One region of the Pseudokineococcus sp. 1T1Z-3 genome, then DNA from elsewhere that is predicted to be linked to it. Evidence: riboswitches for the same ligand, from Rfam matches in the RefSeq annotation. Region 1 holds a riboswitch; the other holds the start of a gene.
The links. Region 1 has a riboswitch for S-adenosylmethionine ahead of WDV86_RS01155 (aminotransferase class V-fold PLP-dependent enzyme). Riboswitches for the same ligand answer to the same signal wherever they lie in the genome.
Positions count from the first base shown of each region.

Region 2: another riboswitch for S-adenosylmethionine. It lies ahead of WDV86_RS03475 (5-methyltetrahydropteroyltriglutamate--homocysteine S-methyltransferase); the one in region 1 lies ahead of WDV86_RS01155 (aminotransferase class V-fold PLP-dependent enzyme).

Region 1 is NZ_JBBHZF010000001.1:264,544-268,171, forward strand. Features, by position in the region: gene WDV86_RS01150 (MFS transporter) at 1-258, opposite strand, end outside; gene WDV86_RS01155 (aminotransferase class V-fold PLP-dependent enzyme) at 311-1,666, opposite strand; SAM riboswitch class IV at 1,792-1,904, opposite strand; gene WDV86_RS01160 (fluoride efflux transporter FluC) at 1,983-2,363, opposite strand; gene WDV86_RS01165 (fluoride efflux transporter FluC) at 2,360-2,827, opposite strand; gene WDV86_RS01170 (SDR family oxidoreductase) at 2,940-3,628, shown strand, end outside.
Region 2 is NZ_JBBHZF010000012.1:20,169-23,796, forward strand. Features, by position in the region: gene WDV86_RS03470 (App1 family protein) at 24-1,040, opposite strand; SAM riboswitch class IV at 1,171-1,294, shown strand; gene WDV86_RS03475 (5-methyltetrahydropteroyltriglutamate--homocysteine S-methyltransferase) at 1,359-2,528, shown strand; gene WDV86_RS03480 (hypothetical protein) at 2,669-2,848, shown strand; partial or broken gene WDV86_RS03485 (AtzH-like domain-containing protein) at 2,966-3,628, opposite strand, start outside.

The sequences.
Region 1 (3,628 bases):
GGCCGAGGCGCGCGCCGCGACCGGCACCGCCAGCGCCACGCCGAGCACCGAGGCCGCCACGGGCAGGGCGACGGCGCGCTCCAGCTCCAGGTCGCGCCGCAGCTCGGGCATCGCCGCAGCCGCCGCGAGGAGGTCGAAGGAGACGAGCAGCGTCGCGACGAGGACCCCGGCCAGGACGGACCGGGCCTGCCGGGGCGGGACGGCGGTCTCGGCTCCCCTGCCTCGTCCGGCGGAGGAGGGTGCGGTCTGCTCGCTCACGGCAGGCGAGCGTAGGTGGCGCCGCCGACAGCGGTCCCCAGCGCCGGGTGCCTCAGCCTCCGCAGGGCCGCGCGGCCGCTGCCCGTGCGCTCGGGTCGCCCCACTCCGGCCACGGCCGGGGGTCGTCGACCGGTGCGTGCCGGCCCTCGACGACCTCGTAGGTCCACGCCGGGCCGTCGGCGACGAGCGACTTCAGCGCGGCGACCAGCCGGTCGACGTCCTCTGCCCGCGTGCCGACGCCGACGCTCGCCCGCACCGCCCCGCCGGGCAGCCCGAGCCGCGCCAGCAGCGGGTGCGCGCAGAAGCGCCCGTCGCGCACCCCGACGCCGTGCTCGGCCGACAGGTACGCCGCCACGAGCCCCGGGTCCACGCCGTCGACGGTGAAGGTCACGACCCCGATGGACGACGGCACGTCCTCCAGCGCCCGGACGACGCGGACGCCCGGCACCTGCGCCAACCCGTCGAGGAGTCGCGCGCGCAGCGCCTGCTCGTGCGCCTCCAAGGCGCCGTCGTCCAGGGCGGAGAGCGCCTCGCACGCGGCGGCGAGCGCGGCGGCGCCCAGGACGTTCGGCGTCCCGCCCTCGTGCCGGGCGGGCGCCGTCGCCCAGCGGACGTCGTCGGCGCCGACCTCCTCGACCGCTCCCCCGCCGGCCAGGTGCGGCGTGCCGGCGTCGAGCCAGTCGCGGCGCCCGACGAGCGCGCCGGCGCCGAAGGGCGCGTAGAGCTTGTGGCCGGACAGGGCAACCCAGTCGACGCCGTCGCGCGCGAGGTCGAGCGCCCGGTGCGGGGCCAGCTGGGCGGCGTCCACGGCCAGGCGCGCGCCGTAGTGGTGCGCCAGCGCGGCGAGACGCGCGAGCGGCAGCTCCTCGCCCGTGACGTTGCTCGCGCCGGTGACGGCCAGCAGCGACGTCGGCGCTGCGGCCAGCGCCCGCTCGAGCGCCTCCACCGTCCCCTCGAGCGTGCTGGCCGCCGCGACGACCCGCTGGGTGACGCCGCGGTGGCCCTGCGTGCGCCACGGCAGCAGGTTGGCGTGGTGCTCCAGGTCGAGCACGAGCACCGACCCGCCGTCCGGCACGCAGCCGGCGAGGACGGCGAGGGCGTCGGTGGTGTTGCGCGTCCAGACGACGACGTCGTCGCGGCGGGCGCCGACGAAGCCGGCGACGACGTCGCGCGAGCCCTCCAGCACGGCGGTGCTCACCTGCGAGGCGTACCCGGCGCCGCGGTGGACGCTCGCGTACAGCGGCAGCACCCGCTCGACGTGCTCGGCGACCCAGACCAGCGCGGGCGCGCTCGCGGCGACGTCGAGGCCCGCGTAGCGCGCCTCGCCGCCGGTGACGAGCGGCACGCGCTCCTCGCCGCCGACGACGGGGAGCAGCGGGTGCTCGCCGGGCGCGGGCGCGGCCCGCAGACGCCGACCCCCCGGCTGGCGCTGCCCGACGGCGAGACGCCCGGCAGCAGGAGGCCGCGCGGCGGGCACGAGGGCGAGACGGGGGGCAGCACTCACGGCAGTCTCCTGGAGAGCCAGGACCCGAAGGTCCGCGCTTGCCGCGCCAGGGCCGGCGCGGCCAGGTCCTCACCCGGGGCACCCCACCGCGGAGGAGGGTTGCCGGCCAGCGAGCCGGGGCTTGTCGCTGGCGCTCTTGACCTGCTCGCACCGTAGGGCACGAGGCGCCCGGTGACCAGCCCTCGGGACGGGTGCCCACCGTCCGGACCGCGGGCGCCGTTCAGCCCGCGAGCAGCCTGCCCAGCACGAGCCCGCCGCCGGCCGCGGCGGTGCTCATGAGGACGGTGACGAGCGCGGCGGCGGCCGCCGCGGCGGCACGACGCTCCTGCCCGAGCCGCAGCACCTCGACGACGGCGGTGCCGAAGGTCGTGAAGCCGCCGCAGAAGCCGGTGGCGACGACCGGCAGGACGGCGCCCGACTCCGCCCCGCCGAGCAGACCGGTCGCCAGCCCGATGAGCAGCGAGCCTGCGACGTTGACGACCGCTGTGCCCCAGGGCCACCGGCCGCCGAGGGCGCTGCGCACCTCGCCGTCGACGACGACGCGCGCGACCGCACCCAGCCCGCCGGCCAGGCACACCGCGAGGAGGACGGCGGCGCTCACCGCGCCACCTGCGGGCCTGGCGCCCCGCGGCCGACCGACGACGCCAGGGCGACGCCGACTGCCGCGGCCGCCACCCCCGCGACGAGCGTCGTCCCGGCGTAGGCGAGCGCCGTCGCAGGGCTGGCGCCGGCCAGCTCGACCGTCTCCAGGGCGAGGGCGCTCGTCGTCGTCAGCCCGCCGAGCAGACCGGAGCCCACGACGACGCGCGTGGCCCGGCGCGCCCCGACGTCCGGCCCGCGCCGGGCGAGGGTCTCCAGCAGCAGGCCGAGCAAGAAGGCGCCGACGACGTTGACGAGCAGCGTCCCCGCCGGCCAGGCGCCCTCCTGCGGCGGCAGCGCGAGCCCTGCGGCCAGGCGCAGGCCCGTGCCGACCGCGCCACCGACGAGCACGCCGAGCAGCAGCACCGGCGAGCGGTGCGCAGGAGGCCGCTGGGGTGCGGAAGCGGCGGAGAAGGTCGAGGGCACGGCGGGACCGTAGGCACTCCAGCACCCCTCCCGCGGCCGTGAGGCGCTGGTGCGGCGACCGGTCGCCGACCGACCTTGTGCACCGCCCGGTCGGGGAGCAGGCTCACCGCCGGTGAGCCCGCAGCCGCTGCACGACCGGGTCGTCCTCCTCACCGGCGCGAGCCGGCGCCTCGGCATCGGGGCCGCGATCGCCCGCCGCCTCGCCGCCGACGGGGCGGGCCTGCTGCTGCACGGGTGGCCGCCGCACGACGCCGAGCAGCCGTGGGGAGCCGACCCCCACGGGGCAGAGGTGCTGCGGGACGAGCTGCGCGTGAACGGCTCCCACGTCGAGCTCGTCGAGGTCGACCTCGCCGAGCCTGGCGCACCACAGTTCCTGGTCGATGCGGCGCGAGCGGCGTTCGGGCACGTCGACGCCGTCGTCGCGAACCACGCGCGCTCGTCCGCCCGGTCGCTGGAGCAGCTGACGGCGGAAGAGCTGGACCTGGCCTACGCCGTCAACACCCGCGCGACGCTGCTCCTGGCGCAGGCCTTCGCCGCCCAGCACGACGACGCCCGTCCCGGCGGGCGTCTGCTCTGGTTCACCTCGGGCCAGCACCACGGCGCCATGCCGGGGGAGCTGCCCTACGCCGCGAGCAAGGCCGCGCTGCACGAGCTCACGCGCAGCCTGGCCGTGCACCTGGCCCCGCGCGGCATCACCGTGAACTGCGTCGACCCTGGCCCGACCGACACGGGCTACGCCGACGACGCGCTCCGGGCGTCCGTCGCCGCGGCGAGCCCGGGCGGACGCTGGGGCACGCCGGC
Region 2 (3,628 bases), on a different contig from region 1:
GGGGCGGCGTCACGGCGGAGCCGTCACAGGTGCGGCGCGAGGTCGGCGAGCAGTCGGCGCCCGTCCGGGGCGAGGACGACGGGCACGTCGCCCTCGGCCTCGACGCGGGGCTGCGCGCCGCGGCCGACCTGCCGCAGCGCGATGCCGGCGACGTGCCCGGGGTGCGAGCGGGCGAAGTCGCGGTAGATCTCCGGGTCGTGCTCGCCGTCGTCGCCGACGAGCACCCAGCGCACGCCCGGCATCTCCCGTGCCAGCCGTTCCAGCGACGCGCGCTTGTGCGCCTGGCCGCTGCGGAACCACCGGTCGGGGGTGATGCCCCAGTCCGTCATGAGCACCGCGCCCGCCGGGAGGCGGTGGCGGCGCAGGAAGCGCACGACCGGGCCGTTGAGGTTCCACGCGCCGTTGGAGAGGTAGACGACGGGTGTCGTGCGGTCGCCGGCCACCAGGGCCTGCAGCAGGGCGCAGATCCCCGGCACGGGGTGCCGGTTGGCGCTGGAGCCCGTCAACGTGCGCCACGCGGCGAGCAGCGGCGTCCGCAGGCCGGTGACCCACACGGTGTCGTCGACGTCGCAGACGACCCCGCGGACGGCGTCGGCGGGCGCCACGTGCACGACGCCCTCCAGGGCCGCGCGCCCGGGCACGGCCAGGTGCACGCGCTCGCGGCCGGGCTCGAGGTCGGCGTCGACGACGGCGTCGAGGAAGCCCGAGGCGTCGGTGCGCACGGACGTCGACCGGCCGCCGAGCGTCACCTCGACCTCGGCGTCGGGCAGCTCGAGGGTGAGGAAGCGGCGCCAGCCCGGCAGGCCGACGCGCTCGGAGGGCTCGGTGCCGCGCGGCGCGAGCAGCACCCGCCCGAGGACCCGCGCGCCCCGCGGCGTCCCGTAGCCGGGGTAGGTGAGCAGCGCCGGCGTCCAGCCGCGCCGCCGGGCCAGCGCCGCCGCCGCGTCGCGGACGCCGTTCTGCACGCGGTAGGCGGTGCGCACGCCCCTGGGGGCGTCCGCCGGCATCGCCGACGACGGCCGGCGCTGGCTCTCCTGCACGGGCGTCAGCGTGCCCGACGGCGAGCAGGGGCGCCCGGCCGTCCGGCCCTCCCCGGGTCCTCTTCCGGGTCGTCCCTCAGGGGCGCCGTGGGTCTGCCCACGGGGCCGCGAGCGCGCTATCGTCGGGAGCGGTCACGAGTGCCAGCGCGAACCCCCGGGTCGCTGGCCGGCAACCCTCTCTCGCGGTGGGGTGCCCCGGGTGATGACCAGGGTGCCTGCCCGTCCTGTCGCGGCGGCAGCGCCAAGCGCGGGAGGCGACCGTCTGCCGTGCCCCGTCGAGGGCGGTGACGAGCGCCGCCCTCCTGCACAGGGAGAGCCATGAGCACCACGACACCGTCCGCCCGCGCCGACCGCCTCGCGGCCGTCAGCCCCGGCGGTCCGTTCCGCGCCGAGCACGTCGGCAGCCTGCTGCGCCCCGCCGCCGTCACGCGCGCCCGCGCCCAGCGCGAGAGCGGCGACATCACCGCCGAGCAGCTCACCGCCGTCGAGGACGAGGCGGTGCGCCACCTCGTGCGCCGCCAGGGCGACCTCGGTCTGGGCGCGGCGACCGACGGGGAGGTGCGCCGCCACTCCTGGCACGAGGACTTCGTCTTCGGCCTGGAGGGCATCGAGCCGGGCGGCACCTTCGCCTTCCCCTTCCGCGGGGGCCTGGACGGCACCGAGGTGCTCTGGCCCGGCATCGAGCGGCACCTGCGGGGGCCTGTCCGTCTCGGCGAGACCATCTTCGGGCCGGCCCTGGCGTCGCTGCAGGAGGCGGTGGCCGAGGCGGGGACCGGCGCCGTGCCGAAGCTCACCATCCCCTCGCCGAACATGGTCCACAACGGGGTCACGCCGCTGGGCTGGACGGGCGTCTACGACGACGAGGCGGCGCTGCAGGCCGACGTCGCCGCCGCCTACGCCGAGGAGATCACCCGCCTGCACGCGGCCGGGCTGCGCTACCTGCAGGTCGACGACGTCGCCCTCACCTTCTTCGGGGACCCCGTGCACCGGCAGAGCCTCGGCGGCGAGGGGGCGACCCTGCGGCGGACGGTCGACGCCTTCATCTCCCAGTTCAACGCAGCCCTCGCCGGCCGGCCGCGCGACCTGCTGGTGGGCACGCACCTGTGCCGCGGCAACTACCGCTCGGCGTGGGCGATGGAGGGCGGCTACGACGTCGTCGCCGAGCAGCTCTTCAACGACCTCGACGTCGACGTCTACTACCTGGAGTTCGACGACGAGCGCTCCGGGTCGCTGGAGGTGCTGCGGCACCTGCCGCCGGGCAAGACGGTGGTGCTCGGGCTCGTGACCTCCAAGACGCCCCAGCTGGAGGATGCCGACCTGCTGCGGCGCCGGGTCGACGAGGCCGCGCGGTACGCCCCGCTGGAGCAGCTGGCGCTCTCGCCGCAGTGCGGCTTCGCCTCGACGAAGGAGGGCAACGCGCTCACCGAGGACGAGCAGTGGGCCAAGCTCGCGCACGTCGTCGAGGTCTCCGAGAGCATCTGGCGCTGAGGGACCCACGTCGGCCGACCCGGCGGCTCACCCCGTCGGGCGGTCGGGGGCCGGTGGCGGAATGGCACGGCGCCGCAGGCGTTGTCCTCATGGAGCGGGCGATCTGCCCGCGTGCCGCAGCAACAGCAAGGAACCGCACCGTGTCGTCCCACCAGCCTTTCCTCGACCCGACCACCGCCGCCGCGACCCTGCGGACGTCGGAGCACCACGACCTGCAGGCGCGGCAGCGCGCCGCCAGCGCCGCTGCGCGCCGGCGCACCTCGGCGGCCGACGACGTCGCCGCGCCGCGCCGCAGCTCGAAGGCCACGCCCCAGATCTGACGCCCCAGAGCTGAGGCCAGGTACGGCCCGACGCCCCGGGACCTCACGGTCCCGGGGCGTCGTCGTCCCCGGCGGCCCCAGCACGGTGCGCAGGCCGGTGCACAGGACGGGGAGGGCTCAGAGCGGCACCTCCCGCGACGGCACGAGCTCGTCGAGGAGCGCCAGCAGGTCGCCTTCGCGCCCCGGCCCGGCGACGACGCAGAGACCGACGGGCAGCTCGCCGACCCGGCCCCACGGCAGCCCCAGGGCGGGCAGCCCGGCGAGGGACGCCAGGCAGGTCAGCTGCAGGGTCGCGGTGCGCGCCGCCTGGACGGCGTCCTCGTCGGCGCCGACGAGTGTCGCCGGCCCCGCGGTGCTGGGCAGGCACAGGGCGCCGCCGCCGTCGAGCAGGGCGTGCAACCGGGTGCGTGCCTCCGCGAGCACCGCCCGAGCGGCTTCCTCCGCGCCGTCGGCGAGCTGCTCTCCCGCGCGGAAGCGGCTCTCCACCACCGGGTCCAGCGCGCCGGGGGTGGCCCGCACGAAGGCGCCGTGGCTGCGCCAGGCCTCGGCGGCCTGCACGACCCGGAAGGCCTCTGCCCACCGGGAGACGTCGTCGGCGCCGAGGTCCTCGGCCGGCACCTCGGCCAGCGGCAGCCCGGTCTGCACGGCGACCGCCAGGCAGGCGGCGTCGACGGCCAGCCTCGTCGCCGGCTCGGCGAGGTCGTCGAGCACGGCGCTGCGCAGCAGCCGCGCCGGCCGGGCGCCCGTCGCGGCCCTTCCGAGCAGGCAGGGTGCCGCCGC